Regions from separate parts of the Micromonospora sp. NBC_01699 genome, predicted to be linked through region 2. Evidence: riboswitches for the same ligand, from Rfam matches in the RefSeq annotation. Region 2 holds a riboswitch; each other region holds the start of a gene.
What was found. A riboswitch is a leader RNA that binds a small molecule or an ion and turns the genes downstream of it on or off. The one in region 2 is predicted to bind cyclic di-AMP.

Region 1 (5,404 bases), 1.3 Mb from region 2:
GCCGCACTTCCCCAGGTTCACCGCCACCGAGGCCGACCCCGACCGGCTGGTGGCACTGAAGGAGCGACTCGCCGGCGAGTCCAACGTCGAGGTACGGCAGATGCTGCTGCCGCAGCCCGAGCCGGAGCAGGGCGACTACAGCGCGGCGGTCTCGTACAACGTGCTCGAACACATCGAGGACCACGTCGGGGCGCTGCGCGGCATGCGGGACCTGGTCCGTCCCGGCGGTGCGATCGTACTGATCGTGCCGGCGTTCGAGTTCGCCATGGGCCCGGCGGACATCGCCACCGGACACGTACGGCGCTACACCAAGAAGACGATGCGGGCCGCACTGCTCGGCGCGGGGCTGACCGTGGAGCGGCTGCACTACGCGAACGCTCTGGGCCTCATCGGCTACTACATGGCGACGAACGTGTTCCGGCTGATGCCGAAGGAAGGCCCGATGGTGAAGGTCTACGACAGCCTGGTGCTGCCGGTGACCAAGGCGGCCGAGCAGATCGTGCGGCCACCGTTCGGACAGTCGGTCTTCGCCGTCGCCCGGGTGCCCGGCGCGTAGTTGGCCCGACCGACCAGGAGAGCGACGACCGACACCGTTCAACCCGTCCCCGGTGTCGGCCGTCCACTTACTCCGGTCAGCTCAGCCCTTGACCTGGTACGTGGGCCGGATCACCGCCCGTGCCAGGGTGTGGAAGGTCAGGTTGAAGCCGACGACCGCCGGGCTGTTGTCCGGCGTGAGGTCAAGCTTGTCCACATCGAGGGCGTGTACGGCAAAGAGGTACCGGTGCGGCCGGTCGCCGGCCGGCGGCGCCGCACCGCCGTACTCCTGGGTGCCGTAGTCGTTGCGGACGGCGAACGCCCCGCCCTCGACGGACCCGGCCTTGCCCGCGCCGCGCGGCAACTGGGTGACCGATACCGGGACGTTGACCAGCACCCAGTGCCAGAAACCGCTGGTGGTGGGCGCGTCCGGGTCGTAGCAGGTGATCACGAAGCTGCGCGTCGCGTCCGGGAACCCGGACCAGGCGAGCTGCGGCGACAGGTCGCCACCGCCCAGGCTGGAGTGGACGAACTCGTCGTCCAACTGCTCGCCGTCGCGTACGTCGTCGCTGGTCAGGGTGAACGCCGGCACCGGCGGCAGCAGGTCGTACGGGTCCGGCGCGATCGCTCGCTCAAGGTTCATCGAAAGGTCCTTCCAGAGATCGGGTGACTCGGTGTCTTTGTACCCTGTCTGACCCGGCCTACCGCCGCCGGTGGGCGAAACAACGGATGACGACCGGGTACGCGGCCGCGAATGTCGCTGTACGCCCATTCCCGCAGACGTTTATTCTTCGCTTTCGGGAAGCCGTTCCATTCACTCGCCCGGCCGACCTGTCGACGTTTCCATCCGATGATGAACGTCATTTCGTGCCCACCGGATCGCGCCCGGACCGCTTCGTTCGTCCGCCGGCGTGCGTCGGCGGCGGGACGGACGGTGCACCGGGCCGGCCGGGCCGGGCACCGGGGACGAGGGGACCGGCCCGAATCCGCCCAACGGACAATTCTCTGAACCGGACATCCGGCGGCAAGGGTCACCGGGTCGGCAAATCCGACACCCTCTATCTGCGGAACACAAGCGGGTACGCCCGCCACAGCCAAACTGGTCACTCCGGCGACAACCACTCTCCGTGATCATGGGGATAGACCCGAAACACCGGAAAGAAGCGGCGTGGGTCACGGTTTAAGCAGGCCAGTGGGGGTTGGCAGGAACAGAAGCCGCCCAGTAACGTCAGCCCGTCTGGTCCGGCCCTTAGTCACCGCGGGTGACACCGGAACAGGCCCGCTGAGTCGTAACTGTTACGAGCCGGGGACCCACAGTAGTTCTGGGGTGAATCCGCGAACCGTTGGTTCGTGGTAGGGCGAGCTTCCCGCCCGAATCCGTCAGCTAACCCGGTAGGCGGTATCGGAAGGAGAACATGCTCGTGCAGCGCCGTACCTGCCGTGGTCAATCCCTCGATCCCCCCGGTCCGCTCCGCCACCTGCCCCGGCTCGCCCGCACAGCGGCGCAGCCCGCGAAGGTAGCCCGCTAGGCCGTCCGACGACCGACGACGCGTGAGCGCGTACGCGGTCGGTGGCGCGAGGACGCGCGTGACCGGTGGGTGATCCAGAACCGTTCGGCGGCAATTTCGTCGGCGACGTTCATCCGGTGACGCATTCCACCGCTTCGCGGTGGCGGTTCCGCACGCCCCGATCCGGACTCGACGGCCGGCGGTGAATCCGCCCCGCCGATAACGCGTACGACGTCACGCGAACCGGCCCCGGCAGAGAAGAACGCCATCCCGAATCATGTGCCCCCGATCGCAGATCGGCACATCTGCGGAGGATTTATATGAAGCATCGTCAGCAACTCCGACGCGTCGTGACCGCCAACCCGTACCGGGCCAGCGTCGTCTCCGCCGCGGTTCTCGCCGTGGGTCTCACCACCGGCATCATGCTCACCCAGAACAACGGGTCGGCCGCGCCGACCAACCCCGAGACGGTCGCGGTCGCCGAGAGGCTGGGCGGCCAGGCCGGCGCCGAGGTCGCGCCCAGCCTGATCACGCCCAGCCCGGTCGTCCCGACCCCGAGCGCCTCGTCGGCGGCACCGGCACCGGCGGCGCCCTCGTCGGCTCCGCCCGCCACCACCAAGGCCCCGGCGACGCCGGTCAAGGCGGTCAAGAAGGCGGCTCCGCCCGCGTCGAAGGTGCTCGACTACGACTACGAGGCGCAGATCAACGGCTGGTACTGCGGCCCGGCGGCCGCCCGGATCGCCCTGACCGCCCGTGACCGCCAGCCGAGCCAGGACGACGTCGCCGCCGCCCTGGGCACCACTTTCAACGGCACCAACTCCGCCGACGACACCACCCGAGGACTGAACGCCCTGGCCAAGACCGACTTCTACCGGAGCACCTTCATCCCCGGGACCCCGTCCCCGGCCCAGATGGACCGGCTCCAGGCGGACGTCGTACACGCGGTCAGCAGCGGGTACGCGGTCGTGGCGAACATCGTCGGTTCGGCGACCGACGTCGACGGCGGCTGGCACGCGTACGACGGGGGTCACTACCTCACCGTGGTCGGCTACCGCGACAGCGGACGGACCGTGCAGATCGCGGACCCGGCGTACGTCAACGGGGTCAGCTCCTACTGGATGACCACCATCGACCTGGCCAACTGGATGGCTACTCGGGGCTACTCAGCCTGACCCACTCTCCCCCCGGCCCCGGGTGCCAGCCGTTCCGGTTGGTGCCCGGGGCTGTCCGTACCAGTGGGACGGTGGCCGTCCTGCCACAACCATCCAGGGACGCGTGCGTTGTCCCTGTCGTGACCATGGACCTCGCCGATCGGGCGGGCACCGACGACCGCGAGGTCCGGGTGGCCGACTCCGCCCCCTGCCGTCACTCCGAGTCGGCCGCCGCCGTGCGCCGGCACCCCGAACGAAAGGCCCAGGTGGTGGCCATGACCGGTCAGGTGCTCGTTCCGTGAGCCGCGTCGACGAACCGCTGACCCGCGCCGGGATCTGGGAGGCGGCGGCGATGACCATCGCCCAGCACCAGGACCGGGGGACCTCCTACGCCCCCGGCACCTGCGCCTGCTGCACCCCGGACGGCTGCGCGCAGCTACGTTGGGCGCAGGAGGTACGCGCCGGCCGCGACCCGGAGTACCCGGTCGGCACACCGGTCCCGCCGACGCTCAGGGCGATCAGCTAGCGCTCCGGGGCTGGCCGACCTGTTGCCGCTCTGCGTCGAGCGCGGGGTGGCGGTGATGGCGGCGGGAGTCTTCCAGGCCGGTCTGCTTGCCGAACCCCGAACCGGTGCCGCGTACGGCTATGCCGACGTGCCCGACGCCCTGCTCGACCGCGTCCTGGCCGTACGCGAGATCTGCACCCGGTACGGGGTGCCGCCGCTCGCGGCGGCGATCCAGTTCGCGTTCGGGCATCCGGCCGTCGCGACGGTGGTGGTCGGTGCGCGCGAACCACACGAGGTCGCAGCCTCTACGACCTGTCGGAACGTCATCTGGCCGTCGCGGGCACGAACCCACTCGGGAGCGACCGATGTCGCCGCGTTGTACAGCAGTTCCCCGCCGTCGCTCGCGATGGTGTTCGTGGCCAGGACGTACTCCTCGCCCGTGTCGCTCCGTAGGCGTGCCACTCCGGCTCGGATCTGCCCCATCGAAAGGCCGGTGTTGCGGAGCTCGCGCAGGATCTGGGCCTCGGCCAGGGCGATGAAGGGCAACCGTGGTCCGTGCGGGGTTTCGGGTGCCACCGAGTGCATGGCCGGTTGTTCAGGACCGTCGTAGCGGATCCACTGCTTGATAGTGCTCGCCGGGATACCGAGGTGCACACCCGCCGCGTGGGCAGTGAGAAGCGGCATCGTGAACCGCTCATCCCGTGGTCTCGTTCTCGGCGCCATGCTGGCCACGGTAGCGTGCCCCGCGCCCGGAACCAGCGAACCGGCCGCCGGTCGTCCGGTTCGCGCCATGCCAGAGCACCAACGGCGGGCCGCTCCGAATTTTCTCGCTCAACCTGCCACCGAACGCTGGCGTAGCCTCGGCGCGGTGTGGGGGATTCGGGACTACCGGCCGTACCCGGTGGACACCGTCGAGGACCTGGTGGAGCGGCACGGCGAACGGCTGACCGCGCTGGTCGGGCGCCGGTTCGACGGGTCGGCGTTACAGGTCTACAACAGCCTGAACGCGCTGGAGTTCGGCTACGAGGACCAGCACTCGGACTCCTGGCACCGGGCCGCGCTTTCCCGACAGGTCAACCGGTGAGGACCAAGGACGCGTTTCCGGTGTGGGCGTGAGCGCTCTCGCCCCATTTCAGGGGAGCGAAAATGCCCACGCCCACAACGGGCCTGGGGCTACCGGAGCAACTTGTGCAGGCTTGTTGCAATGACCAGTCCGGTCACCGCGAAAGCGACAATCCCGGCGGTGATTCCCACCGCTACATCGTCCACATTCCCCGATGCCGACCCAACCTGGGCTGTGGTCGTCAGACCCGCGACCGCACCGGCCATCGCGGAAACGACCAACGAGATCACCAGAATGACGAGGTCACGTGTGGACAGCAGAGGTGCGGGACTGTGCGTTGTGCCGTCACGGGGTGTATTGCGACCACCCCGGATGTTCTTTGCCACGGATCCTCCGTGCTAGCTGGTGGGAAGTGTTGCACTCGGGAAGACGCCCCTTCCTCTCGTGACCGTCCGCGCCGGTTACCGCCGTCGCGAACCGAGGTGAGAATCTCCGAACGTGACAACGAGACTCATTCACGTGCGTTACGGGAGTAATCTGGTCACGTTCGGACCTTGATCTACTTGTGCGGATTACTCAGGGATACGGAGAAGCCGTATCCACAGGCCAGCACCAAGTGATCTTCCGAAGAGATCGAACCTTG
Region 2 (5,404 bases):
ACCGAGCCCGTCCGGCGGTACCGGCACCGTGGCGCCGTCCGGCAGCGCCAGCGCCAGTGCAGGACCGGCGACCGGCGGCCCGGTGGCGTCCTGCGTGACCGGGAACTGGCGTACCGCCTCGGCGGCCGGGCAGACCGGCGGGACGCTGGCCAGCGCCAGCATCAGCGGCGGGGACGGGGTCCTGGTGCAGGTCGGTCCGACCGGCGCGACCACTGTCGACTTCGGCACGATGAAGCCGGTGACCTTCAAGGCGCAACTCGGCGACGCCAGGATCTCCGGCACGTTCAGCTACGCCGGCAAGGCCAGCGGCACGGTCAGCACCGGTGCCGGCGGCGGCTCGACCGGCGACTGGGCCCCGGTGCCACCGTTGCAGTGGGGCGACACCCGCGTCACCGTGGCGTTGACCGAGCCGACGCCGGCCACGCTGTTCGAAAACGTCAAGATCTCCGAGTACGTCGGTGACGGTGCCAGCCGCAGCGGCGACGTGGTCGACATCCAGCCGCTGCTCGGCGAGGGCCGCTACCAGTGCGGCACCGACACCCTGACCCTGACCCCGAAGGACGCTGGCGGCCTGACCTGGGTGCTCAACCGCGCCTGACCGGCCGCAACCTCGGCCGTCCCCGGGCCAAACCTCAACCGCGCCCGACCGGCCGCAACCTCGGCCATCCCCGGGCCAAACCCGCCGGTCCCACCGTGAGGCCGGGTCTTCGGCGCAGGTCCGGCCTCATGCCCCCCGGGGCACGGGCCGGTTCTCGTCGTAGGCCCGGTGTCAGTGGTCGCCGGGCACGGGCTCCGCGTCGAACGGGTCGGCGGTTTCGGTGTCGCAGGGTTCGGGTTCGGTGTCCTGCTCGAATCCGGCCCGCACGATGTCGGAGATCTCCGCGAGGGCGTCCAGTTGCTCGGGAGTGAGTACGTCGACCACCCAGCGCCGTACGTGCGACACGTGTTTCGGTGCGGCCCGCGTGATCTCCTGGAGACCGGTGTCGGTGATCAGGATGAACGCGCCCCGGGGGTCGGTGACACACGGCTCCCGCTCGACCAGCCCGCGCCGGGCCATCCGCCCCAGGTGGTGGGTGAGCCGGGTCTTCTCCCACTGGAGGTGGGCCCGGAGCTGGAAGATCCGCAGCCGCATCCCGGGCGCCTCGCTGAGGTGGACCAGCACGGCATAGTCGCTCTCGGAGAGTCCGGTGTCGGCGAGCAGTTGGCGGTTCAGCCGGCTCTGCAACTCCATCTGCATCGTGATGAAGGAACGCCAGGCACGCTGCTCCCGCTCACTGAGCCACCGTTCCCCGTTCGCCGCCACCCACCCATGATACCCACCAAGGATGACACGTCATCCTCCTCCAACCCCCTCCCCTCCCCTTCCCTCCCCGCGTGCCCTCACCCTCTCTCCCCGTCGATCTAGGGCAAATGGTGGTGAATAGAGATCAACAAGCACCCATATGCCCTAGATCGACGAGGCGAGGGGGTGAGGCACGCGGGGAGGGGGAGGGGTTAGAGCATGGACATGTGTACGTGGTCGGTGTGGTCGCTCTCGCCGCTGTAGGACTTCCAGCCAGTGGCGGGGAACCAGATTTGCTTGTACCAGATGACGTAGAGAATGCCGAGCTGCTCTGCGTTGCGGACCAGGAACGCGGTGAGGTTGTTGCCGTACAGCCGCTGGTCCTGGTTGCGGGCGGAAGCGAATCCGCTGTTGAGCAGGGACCAGTCGCAGGCGCGGCCCTTCGGGTGCTCGAACGGTCCACCGTTGCGGTGACAGCCGACGAAACGGTTGAAGCCGGCCTTCTTCACCTCGTTGTACGCGTGCAGCGTGCGCGGGGTGATGCAGCCTCCGGTGGTCGGGTCGTCCTTGCTGCACGACTCCCTCGGCCAACCGCCACTGGCCGTACGCGGGGCGGCCTTCGCCACCGGCGAGTTCGCGTTGACGAAGCCGTTGGTCAGTCGCTTGCCGCCGACCAGGGCGAGTGAGCGTTCGGCGTCCTGCTTCTGCCGCGCCATCACCGTCGCCTGCTTCTCCTGCTCCTTGACCTCGGCGTCGGCCAGAGCCTTGGCACGTTCGGCCAGTTCGCGGGCGGCGTTGAGCTCGCGCAGCTTCTGGTCGTTGACCGCGTTCATCTCGTCCATCGCGACCGCCCGTTGCAGGAACAAGTCCGGGGAGGCGCTGTTGAGCAGCGCCGATACGGCGCCGAGCTTGCCGGTGCGGTAGGAGCGGGCGGCGATCTCGGCGATCTGGGGGGTCAGCTCCTCGATCTGCGCCTCGGCCTTCCCCAACTCGGTGGCGAGGACGGCCTGTCGCTTCTTCGAGGCGTCGAGCGCGGCCTTCGCTTCGAGGTAGCGGCGACCGGTCGCCTCAAGAACCTCACTCAGCAGTGGCGTGTCGGACTCGGCCGGCCCGGGCGGGGTAGCCGGCGCGGCGAGGGCCGGAGCCGAGAACGGTGCCACCATGAGCAGGGTCGTGACCAATGCCAGGGCAGGCGTGAACCATCGGCGGAGGGGTGCCGTCATGCATGATCCTTCCGTTGGTCGCCGACCGGGTTAGCTGACGGGTTCGGGATGGAAGTGATCCCTACCGCTGTCGCGGATTCACCCCACGTACTCGGTTCCCCGGTTCGTCCAAGGACGATTAGGCGACGGTCCCGCCGGCGCCGGTTGGCGCCGATTGGCGTTGACCGCGAAGAATTCTACCGTGTGATCCGTACCGGTGGACATGCCCGTCCGGTGCGAAAAGCGTTATGGGACAACAACTTTCGGTTATCATTCGCCGTTCTGACTAACGTGGATACCGGCTGTAATGACGGCGGTGCCGATTGTCGAATCAGCGGTCGACGGCCGGTGATCCGTGTCAGTGATCGGCGGCCGGCGATCCGTGGTCAGCGGTTGCCGCGTTTGCGTGACGGCTGTGCCTTTCCGGTGGACCGGGAGCCGGTCGCCGCTTTCCTGGCCGCCGCCGCACGGCGGGCCGCGGCGGTGGTGACCGGTCGCCTGCGGTTCGCCGGCCCGGTGTTGATCCGTGCCGTCCGCCGGGGTCGCAGGGTCAGGCCCACGATGACCGCCACGCCGACGAGGAGCAGCACCGGCAACAACCAGACCATCGGGCTGCCGTCGTCGGTGGCGCCGCTCGCGGTGTCCGGAACCGGCGCCGCCGGTGCGGTGCTGCTGCCGGTAACCGCGCCGGGATTGGCCGAGGCCGGCCGGTCCGGGTTCTCGGCGGCGGCGAGCAGGGCCGGGTCGGCGGCGTTCGTCGGTGCGGTCCAGCCCTGCGGCGCGGCGGTCGGCGCCCCGGAGTAGGAGAACTTCACCGTTCCGCGTACGGGCTCGCTGTCGGAGGCGACCGAGAGATAGCTGGCGGTGTACTCGCCCTTCTCCGGCCAGTGCGAAACCTGGACGAACGCGGAGTATCCGGTGTGATAGAGCTTCGGCTCCCACTTGCCGTTGACCAGGTTCAGTTCGGTGACCGGGCGGTCGAGCCGCTTGTCCGGACCGGGCTGCCAACCGGCGTCGACCCGTACGCCGCTCGGTGTCGTCAGGGTGAAGTACGCGTTGGCGGTGGGAGCCTCGGTGAAGTACAGCTCCAGCGCCTGCATCGGCCGCGACAGGGTGGCGCCGGCAACCGGGTCGGAGACGGCGAGCTGACCGTGGGCCGACGCGGGCGCGCCGGTCACGGCGAGCACGATCGTGGCGCCGAGCGCGACGGCGAGCAGGCGGCATGCCGCGCGGACGGTGACCAGGGGGGTCGATCGCATCGGCCCATCATGGTGGCTTCCGCTGTGCCCGGCAAGACGCTACAGTCGCTTCCCGATGTGGCGGGACCGGCTGACTGGGGAGACAGTGATGATGTTCTCTATCGGCCGTCGTCGTGCACTGGCCGCTCTGTTCGGCTCGGCCCTGCTGGCCCTCGCCGGCACCGGATGCGGTTCCACCGACGAACCGGTGGACGCGAGCGCCCCGGTCGAGGTGGCCATCACCGTCACCGAGGGCCGCGCCGAGCCGCAGCCGGGTCGGGTGGACGCGAAGAAGGGCCAGTCGGTCCGGATCACCGTGACCAGCGACGTGCCGGACCGGGTGCACGTGCACGGGTACGACGTCGGCGCCGAACTTCCCGCCGGTCAGCCGGCCACGGTCGAGTTCGTGGCGGACCGGGACGGCCTGTTCGAGGTCGAGACGCACGAGTCCGGGCTGCTGCTGTTCCAGCTACTGGTCCGATGAGGACGGTGCCCGAGCTGCTCGCTCACGGGGTCGGCGGGCGGCAGGACCTGCCCATCCCGTTCGCGTACGCGGTGACCGGTGCGGCGCTGGCCCTGGTCATCTCGTTCGTCGTGCTGGGCGCGTTGTGGCGGGAGCCGAGGCTGGGCGACCCCGAGGCGGGTCGGCCGCTGCCGGAGCGGGTCGCGCGGCTGGTCGACTCGGCCGGGTGGCGGTGGACGCTGCGTGGCCTGGGACTGGTGTTCGCCGCCTACTTCGCGCTCGGACTCTTCTTCGGGCCGGATGTCGACCGCAACCCCACCGCGGGCCTGTTCTACGTGGTGTTCTGGGTCGGGCTGGTGCCCGCCTCGCTGCTGTTCGGACCGGTGTGGCGGTCGCTGAATCCGCTGCGTACGGTCTATCTGCTCGGTGCCGCGCTGGTTCGACGGGATCCGCGGCGGGGGTGGCGGGCGCTGCCGCCGCGACTCGGTTACTGGCCGGCCGCGCTGGGCCTGCTGGCCTTCGTCTGGTTGGAACTCGTCGCGCCGGACCGGGCCACCGTGCCGGTCATCCGTACCTGGTTGGTGCTCTACGCGCTGCTGATGCTGGTCGGCGCGGCCCTGTTCGGGGTCGACTTCTTCGACCGGGGCGACGCCTTCGAGGTGTACGGCGACCTGGTCGGCCGGCTCGCGGTGGTCGGTCGTCGGGACGACGGGACGCTGGTCTGGCGCAATCCGCTGGAGGGGATGAGCGGTCTGTCCCCGGCGCCGGGACTCACCGCGGTGGTGGTGATCCTGCTCGGCTCGACGCTGTTCGACAGCCTGTCCAACGCCCCGGCCTGGTTCCGGTTCGTGCAGAACACCGAACTGCCGGCGGCGCTGACCAACACCGTCGGGATGCTGGCGCTGATCGGCCTGGTGCTGGCCGCGTACGGCCTGACCTGCCTGCTCGCGGCGAAGCTGGCGCCGGGCGTGCGGCCGGTCGACGTGGCGGGCGAGATCGCCCACGCCATAGTGCCGATCGCGGTCGGGTACGTGCTGGCGCACTACTACTCGCTGCTGGTCCTGGAGGGGCAGCGGACGGTGGCGCTGCTCTCCGATCCGCTGGTCACCGGGGACGCGAACTGGCTGGGGACGGCTGACTGGTCGGTCAGTGCCGCCCTGGTCACCCCGACCGGGGTGGCCATGTTGCAGGTCACGCTGATCGTGCTCGGGCATCTGCT
Region 3 (5,404 bases), 690 kb from region 2:
CGCGATCCTGGCCGCCCAGCGCGTACGCGAGCTGAGCCTGCTGCGCTGTATCGGCGCCTCCCGCCGGCAGGTCGGGATCGCGGTGCTGCTGGAGGCGCTGGCGCTGGGCGTACTGGCGTCGCTGGGCGGGCTGGCGATGAGCCTGCTGGTCGGCTACGGGCTGATCTGGGGGCGGGAACTGGTCGCCACCGACATCCCGCTGCACGCGCCGGTGGTTCGCTGGCCGACGGTGGCGGTGGCGATCGGCTTCGGCACCCTGGTGTCGGTGCTGGCGGCGCTCGTACCGGCGCTGGCGGCGGGGCGGGTGCCGCCGCTGGCCGCGCTGCACGGCAGTGCCACCGCCGAGCTGCGCGGTTCGACCGGTCGACGCGGACGGGTCCGGCTGCTGATCGCCGCCGGGCTGGCCGGGCTGGGCCTGCTGGCGATCGTGATCGGGGTGCCGCTGGCCTTTCCGGGGCTGCCGGTGGTGCTCGGCGGCGGCATGATCCTCTTCCTCGGGACGGTGGTGGCGGCGCCGCTGCTGGTTCCGCGCGCGGTCGGCGTACTGGGTTGGCTGCCGGCCCGGCTGTTCGGACCGGTGGCCCGGCTGGCGGTGGCGAACGCGCGGCGCAACCCGCGCCGGGCCGCCGCGACCACCATGGCGCTGACCGTCGGGGTGGCGCTGATGTCGATGTTCGCGGTGCTGCTGGGGACCGCCCGGGACCAGACCGGACGGGAGCTGACCGAGAACTTCCCGGTGGACTTCGTGCTCGACCGGGCCCGGGTGGACGGCACTCCCGGGGTGACCCCTGGCACGCTGCCGGCGGAGCTGGCCGGCGTACTCCGGGCCGACCCGGCGTTCGCGACGGTGGCCGAGGTGCGGCTCGCACCGGCACCGGCGGACCCGCAGGTCCGGGTCTGGTCGGTGCCGCCCGAGCAGTTGCGCGGCCCGATCCGGCCGGAGGTGACCGACGGTGACCTGGCCGCCCTGCGGCCGGGCACGGTGGCGGTGAGCCGCCGGCTGGCCGAGGCCCGCAACATCGGCGTGGGCGACCGGCTCCCGCTCGGCCTGCCCGACACCCTGACCGGCCCGACCGATCCGGTTGGGCCGACCGATCCGGTTGGCCCAACCGGCCCAACCGAGCCAACCGGCCCAACCGAGCCAACCGGCCCAACCGAGCCAACCGGCCCAACCGAGCCGACCGGCCCAACCGGCCCGACCGAGCCGACCGGTTCGTCCGGGGGCGACGGTGTGGGGGGCTCGTTGGTCGTGGTCGCGCTCTACGACGACGCTCCGACCAGCGGTACGGCGCTGGTCGAGTGGAGCCGGTTCACCGCCGCGTACGGTCCGGGCGCGCCGAACCAGTTGCTCATCGACCTCGCCCCCGGTGTCGGTACGGCAGCCGGGCGGCAGGCGCTCGACGGGCTGCTGCGGGCGTACCCGGTGGTGCGGTTGAGCAGTGCGGCAGACCAGGCGAACGCGTTGTCGGCCACGCTGGACGAGCTGCTCGGCATCTTCGCCGCGCTGCTCGGCATGTCGGTGCTGATCGCGCTCTTCGGGATCAGCAACACGCTCTCGCTGTCGGTCTTCGAGCGCACCCGGGAGTCGGCCACGCTCCGGGCGCTGGGCCTGTCCCGACGGCAGCTCGGGCGCATGCTGCTGGTCGAGGCGGCGCTGATCGCGCTGGTCGGCGCGTTGGCCGGGATCGCCCTGGGGGTGGGGGTCGGCTGGACCGCGGCACTCGGGCTGATCAGCAGCTACGGGCACGGGCTGCCGGTCGTACCGGTGGGGCAGTTGGCCCTCTGCGCGGGCCTGGCCTGCGGCGCGGCGGTCCTGGCCGGGCTGCTGCCGGCCCGCCGGGCGAGCCGGGCCCCGATCGTGGCGGCGATGGCGAACGAGGGCTGAGCCCTCGCACCCTTCCGGCACCCGGCCGGTTCGACTCGGTGGCACACATTGCGATATCAGCATATGTTGGGCTATAGCGGTACCGGCTGACGGAGGGTGTGTGCGTGGGCACGGGTCATGACCACGGCGCGCAGGCGATGCGCGCCGCCGAGCGGCACCGGGGACGGCTCTGGTCCGCCTTCGGGCTGCTCGTCGTTGTCATGATCGTCGAGGCGGTCGCCGCCCTCACCACCGGCTCGCTGGCGCTGCTCTCCGACGCCGGGCACATGTTCACCGACGTACTCGGAATCGGCATGGCACTGGCCGCGATCACCGCGACCCGGCACGCCACCGACGACCCGCAGCGGACCTTCGGCCTCTACCGGCTGGAGGTGCTCGCGGCACTGGCCAACGCCGTGCTGCTGTTCGGCGTCGCGATCTACGTGCTGGTCGAGGCCGCCCGCCGGTTCAGCCAGGAGCACCCGCCGACCGTGCTGGCCGGGCCGATGCTGGGGGTCGCCATCGTCGGTCTGCTGGCCAACCTGGTCGCCTTCGGGCTGCTGCGCGCCGGGGCACGGGAGAGCATCAACCTGCGCGGCGCCTACCTGGAGGCGCTTGGCGACACGCTCGGCTCGGCCGGGGTGATCGTCGCCGCGCTGGTGATCGCGAACACCGGCTGGTGGTGGGCCGACCCGCTGGTCGCGGTCGCGATCGGCCTGTTCATCCTGCCCCGGACCTGGCGGCTGGCCCGAGCCGCGATCCGGATCCTGGTGCAGGCCGCACCGGAGCACCTCGACGTGCCCACGGTCGCCGCCCGGCTCTGTGCCGTACCCGGTGTCGCCAACGTGCACGACCTGCACGTCTGGACGCTCACCTCGGGCATGGAGGTCGCCTCGGCGCACCTCACCCTGTCCGCCGGCGCCGAGGTCGGCGCGGTGCTGGCCGCCGCCCGCGGGGCGTTGCACGACGACTTCGACATCGCACACGCCACCCTCCAGGTCGAGCCGGGCAGCGCGACCGAGGGCTGCGGCCCCACCGACTGGTAAACCCCATCGGGTACGCCCGCCGCCCGGCCGGGTACGGCCGGGCACGCCCGTCACCCGCTTCGGTACGGTCGCGGACGGCACGGGTAGGTGGCGCTGCCGGTAGCGCTCCTTACCGGGCACCGGAAGGTGACCACTCTTCGCTTACCTTGGCCTTAATTTTTGTCGCCCGACCGGGTGAAATTTTATGGTTATATCCGGCATATCATTTCGATTCACTTTGATCCTCTGACAAGCGACCACTGTCCGTACTGGAGCCGGCCGGTAGGCTCGGCTCCGGTCATCGCCGGGCGGCGCCCTCCGGCGCCTGTGGTGACCGTCGCCTAATCGCACATGCGAGCCGGGGAACCATCGCGTCATTGGGGTGCATCCGCGTCAGCGGTAGGGATCTTCCGTCCCGAACCCGTCAGCTAACCCGGTCGGCGGCTGACGGAAGGACGTGCACCGAATGCCATTGTTGGCGCCCGTACGACCCCGCCATCCGCGCGCGGTCCGTACCGCGATCGCGATCACCCTCACCCTGTTGGCCGCCTCGGTCACCCCCACCGCCGCGCTGGCCGCACCCGCCCCCCTCGGCACCGCCCCCCTCGGCACCGCCCCGCTGACCGCCGCGAACGTGCTCGCCGCCGCCCCCGGCGGCACCGACGACGAGGGCGGCAGCGACAGCCTGCGAGAGCAGCTCGACGTCGCGGCCAAGGGCTACCTCGACGCCCAGGCGGCACTGGACAACTCCACCAAGCGGCAGCAGCAGCTCGCCGCGCACCTGGTCACCCTGGAGGCCGAAGTGGTCACCAGGACCCGGACCGTCGGCGAACTGGCCGGCTTGGCGTACCGCACCGGGCGCCTGGGGCCCCTCACCGCCCTGCTCAACAGCGACTCGCCGGACGGCTTCCTGGACCGTGCGTCCTCCCTCGGCACGGTCGCCGCCAACGAGGACCGCCAGCTCCGGGACCTGATCGAGGTACGGGACCAGGAGACCCGGGCCAAGGCGGCGATCGACAACGAGATCCGTGAGCAGCGCAAGCAGCTCGACATCATGGCCAAGCGCAAGCAGCAGGCCGAACGGGCGCTCGCGCTCGCCGGCAGCGGCGGCTCCAGCCCCGGCGTCACCGCCAGCACCACCTCCCCCACGGCCAAGCCGGCCCCCCGCAACTCGGACGGGTCGTGGCCGAAGGAGTCGTGCAGCGTCAACGACCCGACCACCACCGGCTGCATCACCCCGCGCACCCTCAACGCGATGAACCAGGCCAAGGCGGCCGGCTTCACCCGTTTCGTCTCCTGCTTCCGCAGCGGCGGCTCGGGCGAACACCCGAAGGGCCGGGCCTGCGACTTCGCGGCGGAGAAGGGCGGCTTCGGCGGAATCGCCACCGGCGGCGACCGGACGTACGGCAACAACCTGGCGGCGTACTTCGTCAAGAACGCCAGCCGCCTCGGCGTGCTCTACGTGATCTGGTTCAAGCAGATCTGGCTACCCGGCAGCGGCTGGAAGGCGTACAACGGCGGCGGCGACCCCTCCAGCGACCACACCAACCACGTCCACCTCTCCATGAACTAACCCCGCCCCTCCCCCTCCCCTCTCCCCCTCTCCCCCTCCCCTCGCGTGCCCCCGCGCCCGCCCCCGGGCGCGTCGATCTAGGGCAAATACGTGTGATTAGAGATCAAGTAACCCCCATTCGCCCTAGATCGGCGCCGTGAGGGGGGTGGGGGGCGGGGGGTGGGGGGTTAGGGGGTGGAGTTCCAGAAGCCGATGATGGTGGCGGTCCACCAGCCGAGTTGGGAGATCGTGGCGGCTAGGGCGCCGGGGAGTAGGCGGGACCAGTGCGTGGGGGTGTCGCCGAGGTTGGCGAGGCGGTCGCGTACGCGGCCCAGGAACAGCCCGTTGATCCCCACCGCGAGTACGGCGACCAGCTTGAGCTGCACCAGCCCGGACGAGGTGTCGGGGCGCAGTGCCGCACCGCTGACGACCAGGCCCACCAGACCGAGCCAGATCAGCAGGTGTGCCCCCTGCGCCATGCCCAGTACGGTGCCGAGCCGTTCCCGGCGCAGAATCCAGCGCAGGCTGAACCAATCCACGGTGAGTACGGCTCCGAAGCCGATCACGAGACTGGCCAGGTGACAGAACAGCGCGATCGACCGCCATCCCGGACCGACGGTGAGGTGCGGCGCGACGAGCACCACTACCAGCCAGCCGACACCGACCGCGACGACGGGACCGATCCGTGCGGCGCGACCGGCCGGCCGGCGGTGGCCGCCCCGCCAACCCGCAGCCGGCTGCCCGGTCGACGGGTCGAGCCGCCGCACGTGATCCGTCGGCGGGTCGAGGTGATCGACGAGAGCCGGTGAGTGATGACTCGCAGCGGACGCCAGGGAGCGGCGACTGGCAGCGGCCGACGGCGAGTGGCGATTCGCAGGGGACACGTGCGAGTGGTGACCGGCAGCGGGGACCGGTCGATGGTCATCGGAAGCAGGGACCGGTGCACGGTGATCGGCAGCGGAG
Region 4 (5,404 bases), 1.8 Mb from region 2:
AACGGGTGCTCGACCTGCGGGCCGGCACCCTGCACCGGGAGGTGCTCTGGCGCTCCCCGGCCGGCAAGCGGGTCCGGATCCGCAGCACCCGGCTGGTCTCCTTCACCCAGCGCTCGGTGGCCGCGATCCGCTACGAGGTGGAACCGGTCGACGAGCCGCTGCGGCTGATCGTGCAGTCGGAACTCGTCGCCAACGAGGTGCTGCCGGCACAGAGCAAGGACCCCCGGGTCGCGGCGGTGCTGGAGTCGCCGCTGGAGTCCGAGGAGCACCTGGCGCTGGAGGACGGCGGGCTGCTGGTCCACCACACCCGGGCCAGCGGGCTGCGGCTGGCCGCCGCGATGGGCCACGAGTTGGAGGCACCCGCCCGGACCACGCTCAGCACCGAGACCTTCAACGACTGGGCCAGGACCACCATCACCTGCGTCCTCCAGCCGGGGGAGCGGATCCGGCTGGACAAGTACATCGCGTACGGGTGGTCGAGCGAGCGGTCCCGGCCGGCCCTGCGGGACCAGGTCGGCGCCGCGCTGGCCGGGGCCCGGTTCTCCGGCTGGGATGGGCTGATCGCCGAGCAGCGCGACTACCTGGACACCTTCTGGGACACCTCCGACGTACGGGTCGAGGGCGATCCGGAGGTGCAGCAGGCGGTCCGGTTCGGGCTGTTCCACGTGCTCCAGGCGGGTGCGCGGGCCGAGTTGCGGCCGATCGCGGCCAAGGGGCTGACCGGTCCGGGATACGACGGGCACGTCTTCTGGGACACCGAGACGTTCGTGCTGCCGGTGCTGACGTACACGCTGCCGTCGGCGGTGGCGTCGGGGCTGCGCTGGCGGCACTCGACCCTGCCGATGGCCCGGGAACGGGCCCGGACCCTGGGGCTGAACGGGGCCGCGTTCCCGTGGCGGACCATCCGGGGCCAGGAATGCTCGGCGTACTGGCCGGCCGGGACGGCCGCCTTCCACATCGCGGCGGACATCGCCGACGCGGTACGCCGCTACGTGCAGGCAACCGGTGACCAGGACTTCGAGCGCGAGATCGGGCTGGAGTTGCTGGTCGAGACGGCCCGGCTGTGGCGATCGCTGGGGCACCACGACCGGTCCGGGCAGTTTCACCTGGACGGGATGACCGGTCCGGACGAGTACACCGCGGTGAAGAGCGACAACGTCTACACCAACCTGATGGCGCAGCGGAACCTGCTGGCCGCCGCCGACGCGGTGACCCGGCACAGCGAGCACGCCTGGCGGCTGGGCGTGGACGACGAGGAGACCGCCGCCTGGCGGGACGCGGCGAACGCCATGCACATCCCGTACGACCCGGAGCTGGGCGTGCACCAGCAGGTGGAGGGCTTCACCCGGCTCCAGGAGTGGGACTTCGCGGGCACTCCGCCGGAGAAGTACCCGCTGCTGCTGAACTACCCGTACTTCGACCTGTATCGCAAGCAGGTGGTGAAGCAGGCCGACCTGGTGCTCGCGATGCACTGGCGCGGGGACGCGTTCACCGCGGAGGAGAAGGCCCGCAACTTCGCCTACTACGAGCGGCGTACGGTTCGTGACTCGTCGTTGTCGGCCTGCACCCAGGCGGTCCTGGCGGCCGAGGTGGGGCACCTCGAACTGGCCCACGACTACCTGGGCGAGGCCGCGCTGATGGACCTGCACGACCTGAACCAGAACACCCGCGACGGGGTGCACGTCGCCTCGCTGGCCGGGGCGTGGATCGCGCTGGTCGCCGGTTTCGGCGGGATGCGCGACCACGGGGACCTCCTGTCGTTCGCCCCCCGACTGCCGAACCGGATCGACCGGTTGGAGTTCTCGCTGGTCTGGCACGGGCACCGGCTGCGGGTTGACGTACGCGAACGCGACACCACGTACGCCCTGCGCAACGGCGACCGGAACGGGTCGGTGGAGCTGTTACACCACGGGGAGAGGGTCGAGGTCGGCTGCGACGAGCCGGTGACCAAACCGAATCCGGAGCCGCAACCGGTCGGTCCGGCGCCACAGCAGCCGCCCGGTCGGGCGCCGGCCCGGCGTGCCTCGGTCGCGGAGACCTCGGGTTCGGGGACCCCGGTGAAGAACGAGGTCGCGCCGAGCGAAACCCGCAACTGACCGGGCCCGGACCCGGCATCCGGCACCGGGATCAGAGCAGGGACAGGTGTACGTGGTTGGTGTGGTCGCTGGACGGGTCGCCCTTCGCGGACGAGTACGCCTTCCAACCGGTGGCCGGGAACCAGATCTGCCGGTACCAGATCACGTACAGGATGCCGAGCCGGTCGGCGTTGCGGACGAGGAACGCGGCGAGGTTGTTGCCGTACGTCTTGTCGCCGTCGGTGGCGTTGCCGCCGAACCCGCCGGGTTGCGCGGAGAAGTCGCAGGCCCGGCCCTTCGGGTGTTCGAACGGCCCGCCGGCGCGGTAGCAGGAGACGTACCGATCGAAGCCGAGCCGTCGTGTTTCGGTCAGCGCGTGCAGGGCGCGCGGGGTGAGGCAGCCGACGGTGGTCGGGTCGTCGCGGTTGCAGGACTGCGCCGGCAGGGAGCCGTCCCGGTTGCGCGGCGCGGGTGCCGCGACCGGTGAACTGGCGTTCACGAAACCCTCGGTGGCCGCGCCGCCGACCAGGGAGAGGGCGCGTTCCGCCGCCTCCTTCTGCGCGGCCATCACGGACAGCTGCCGCTGCTCGTCGGCCACCGCGGCGTCGGCCGCCGCCTTGGCCCGGCTGGCCCGGTTGCGGGCCTCGTGCAACCGGCGCAGCTTGCTGTTGTCGCGCTGCGCGATCAGGTCGAGTCCCTCTGCCCGGTCCATGAAGTCGTCCGGCGAGGCGCTGCCGAGCAGCGCGCTCAGTGGTCCTATCCGGCCGATCCGGTAGGCGCTCACCGCGACCTCGCCGACCTCGGGGGCGAGCTGGTCGAGCTGTGCCTCGATCTGCCGCAGCTCGTCGGCGTACGCGGCCTGGCGTTTGCGGGCGTTCTCGACGGCGACGCTCGCGGCGGCGTATCCACGCCCGGTCGATTCGAGTACGTCGCGTAAGAGGGGGTTGCCGCCCTCGTCGCCGAGTGTGGTCGGCGGCGAGGGTGTGGCCGAGGCGGGCCCGGCCGCGACCGCCGCGCCGCCCACCAGCATGCTCACCGCGGTGAGCAGGGTCAGAGCCAGCGAGAACCGCTGACGTCTGGATCTCGTCATGCACGTTCCTCCCGTCGGCCGCCGACCGGGTTAGCTGACGGGTTCGGGACGGAACTACCCCTACCGCGTGTGCGGACTCACCCCGACTACCTGGTTCCCCGGTTCGCCGGTGACGGCGATTGGGCGGCGGTCGTCGCCGACAGCAGAGGGGGTACCACCGGGTCGGAACCGAGGGTGACATTACCGGATCAGACGGACTTAGCAGCCGAATTCAGGGTCGCGGTCGAGGATTTCTCCTGCTAGGCGTACCACCGGCCGCCCCGCCGGTCCACGGGTCGGTGACCGACCCCGGCGGGCCTCACCAGGAGTGCCCGCCGGGGTTCGTCGGAGCGAACGTTCACGCCGCTGCGGCGCCCGGAATTTCCGGTGCCGGGCGCGGCGCGTCGTCACGTCAGCGGCGGTCCCCGGTCGAGGGGACGCCCGTCGGGTCGTGCGGGGTCACCCGGCGCGGGTCGTCCGAGGCTCGTGCCTGTGCCGCCTCGTCCGCCCAGTCCCGCCCCGCGTCCTTACGCTTGTCCCGTTTGTCGCCGGCCGGACCCGTGTCGGCTCGACCGGACTCCGACCTGGCGGATTTGTGGTGGGTCATGGCATCCTCACGATCGCCTCAGCGCGGGCCGCTACCGGCTCCGCCGTGGTCTTCCTGCCTGACCCGGTTCGCCTTCCCGAGCGGGGAGCCCGGCAAACGGTGATTGCCGGGCCGACGGGCGGTTGTTCCACCCGTAGCCGGGTACCGGACAGCAGGTGAACACAGTGACGACCGAAACCACCGTCTGGGCCGGGGAGGTGCAGCTCACCGCCGACCTGGTCACCCCCACCGAGGGGGCGGTCGGGGTGGTGCTGTTCGCCCACGGCAGCGGCAGTTCCCGGCGCAGCCCGCGCAACGTCGCGGTCGCCCGGGTGCTGAACCAGCGCGCCCTCGCGACCGTGCTGGTCGACCTGCTCAGACCCGAGGAGGAGCGGGCCGACGAGCAGACCGCCGAGCTGCGCTTCGACATCCCGATGCTCGCCGGACGGCTGGTGGGCGTGATCGACTGGCTGCGCACCGAGCCCGACACGGCCGCCCTGCCGGTCGGACTGTTCGGAGCGAGCACGGGTGCCGCGGCGGCGCTGGTAGCCGCGGCCGAGCGGCCGGAGCACGTACCGGCGGTCGTCTCCCGCGGCGGCCGCGCGGACCTGGCGGGTCCGGCCCTTTCCCGCGTACGGGCGGCGACGTTGCTGCTGGTCGGCGGTCGCGACGAACAGGTGATCCAGTTCAACCAGCAGGCCCGTGACGCGCTCGGCGGGGCAGTGGAACTGCGGATCATCCCGGACGCGACCCACCTGTTCCCGGAGCCCGGCGCGCTGGAGCAGGTGGCCGACCAGGCCGCCGACTGGTTCGCCGAGCGCCTACCGAGCTTCGGCGCCGCGCCCTGACCGGCGGCCGTCACCGGACTCACGCCCCGGCCCGTTCGTCGCCGGGATTGGCGGGTAACCACTGGCATGCACATCGGAATCATCGGCGCCGGGAGCGTCGGCGCAACGCTCGCCCGTCGGCTCGCCGCGGCCGGTCACGAGATCGCCATCGCGAACGCGAGCGGCCCACAGAATCTTCGGGATCTGGTGGGCGAACTCGGACACCGCTCGCACGCGGTCAGCCCCTCGGAGGCGGCCCGGTTCGGCGATGTGGTGATCGTCGCCGTGCCGTTCGGCCGGTACGACGAACTGCCCACGGCGGAGCTGAAGGGCAAGCCCGTCATGGACACCGGGAACTACACGCCGGAGCGGGACGGGGAGTACCCGGACCTGGAGCAGGACAGGGTCACCTCCAGCGAGTTGGTGCAGCAGCACCTCCGCGGTGCGAACGTGGTCAAGGCGTTCAACACCCTGCACGCCGAGCACATGCGCGACCACGCCCGCCAGTCCTCGGCCCAGGAGCGCTACGGCATTCCGATGTCCGGGGACGACCCGAAGGCCAAGCGGGCCGTCGCGGACCTGATCGAGGAACTCGGCTTCCAACCGGTGGACGCCGGTGATCTGGCGGCGGGCGGCCGGAAGCAGCAGCCGGGCGGCATCACCTACGACGCCGACTTCACCGCCGACGAGCTGGTGGAGGCGTTGCGCCAGGACTCGTGAGCGGTCGCTCCGCCCGCTGCCCGGCTCGTGCTGCCGGCCGGCCCCGCTGGCACCTGTGGCTCGGTCAGGACGGGACCTCTCGGCCCTGTCGGAGTGCGGTGACGGTGTCGACCACCCGGTAGACCAC

Region 1: it holds a riboswitch for cyclic di-AMP, as region 2 does, so the genes downstream of both, OG792_RS34280 (C39 family peptidase) here and OG792_RS28425 (coiled-coil domain-containing protein) in region 2, are expected to answer to the same signal.
Region 3: it holds a riboswitch for cyclic di-AMP, as region 2 does, so the genes downstream of both, OG792_RS25315 (coiled-coil domain-containing protein) here and OG792_RS28425 (coiled-coil domain-containing protein) in region 2, are expected to answer to the same signal.
Region 4: it holds a riboswitch for cyclic di-AMP, as region 2 does, so the genes downstream of both, OG792_RS01885 (coiled-coil domain-containing protein) here and OG792_RS28425 (coiled-coil domain-containing protein) in region 2, are expected to answer to the same signal.

Annotation. Positions count from the first base shown of each region.
Region 1 is NZ_CP109199.1:8,217,202-8,222,605, reverse strand. It holds gene OG792_RS34290 (class I SAM-dependent methyltransferase) at 1-556, shown strand, start outside; gene OG792_RS34285 (YbhB/YbcL family Raf kinase inhibitor-like protein) at 638-1,177, opposite strand; cyclic di-AMP (ydaO/yuaA leader) riboswitch at 1,805-1,948, shown strand; gene OG792_RS34280 (C39 family peptidase) at 2,363-3,214, shown strand; gene OG792_RS34275 (hypothetical protein) at 3,334-3,495, shown strand; gene OG792_RS34270 (hypothetical protein) at 3,492-3,719, shown strand; partial or broken gene OG792_RS34895 (aldo/keto reductase) at 3,775-3,948, shown strand; partial or broken gene OG792_RS34890 (hypothetical protein) at 4,176-4,382, opposite strand; gene OG792_RS34260 (hypothetical protein) at 4,567-4,782, shown strand; gene OG792_RS34255 (hypothetical protein) at 4,872-5,147, opposite strand.
Region 2 is NZ_CP109199.1:6,931,748-6,937,151, reverse strand. It holds gene OG792_RS28435 (hypothetical protein) at 1-598, shown strand, start outside; gene OG792_RS28430 (MarR family winged helix-turn-helix transcriptional regulator) at 770-1,303, opposite strand; gene OG792_RS28425 (coiled-coil domain-containing protein) at 1,495-2,505, opposite strand; cyclic di-AMP (ydaO/yuaA leader) riboswitch at 2,509-2,640, opposite strand; gene OG792_RS28420 (copper resistance CopC family protein) at 2,871-3,743, opposite strand; gene OG792_RS28415 (hypothetical protein) at 3,832-4,206, shown strand; gene OG792_RS28410 (hypothetical protein) at 4,203-5,404, shown strand, end outside.
Region 3 is NZ_CP109199.1:6,236,760-6,242,163, forward strand. It holds gene OG792_RS25305 (ABC transporter permease) at 1-1,885, shown strand, start outside; gene OG792_RS25310 (cation diffusion facilitator family transporter) at 1,990-2,910, shown strand; cyclic di-AMP (ydaO/yuaA leader) riboswitch at 3,218-3,348, shown strand; gene OG792_RS25315 (coiled-coil domain-containing protein) at 3,356-4,462, shown strand; gene OG792_RS25320 (hypothetical protein) at 4,630-5,208, opposite strand.
Region 4 is NZ_CP109199.1:405,660-411,063, forward strand. It holds gene OG792_RS01880 (glycoside hydrolase family 65 protein) at 1-2,096, shown strand, start outside; gene OG792_RS01885 (coiled-coil domain-containing protein) at 2,128-3,165, opposite strand; cyclic di-AMP (ydaO/yuaA leader) riboswitch at 3,169-3,301, opposite strand; gene OG792_RS01890 (hypothetical protein) at 3,557-3,751, opposite strand; gene OG792_RS01895 (dienelactone hydrolase family protein) at 3,907-4,578, shown strand; gene OG792_RS01900 (NADPH-dependent F420 reductase) at 4,645-5,277, shown strand; gene OG792_RS01905 (AI-2E family transporter) at 5,342-5,404, opposite strand, start outside.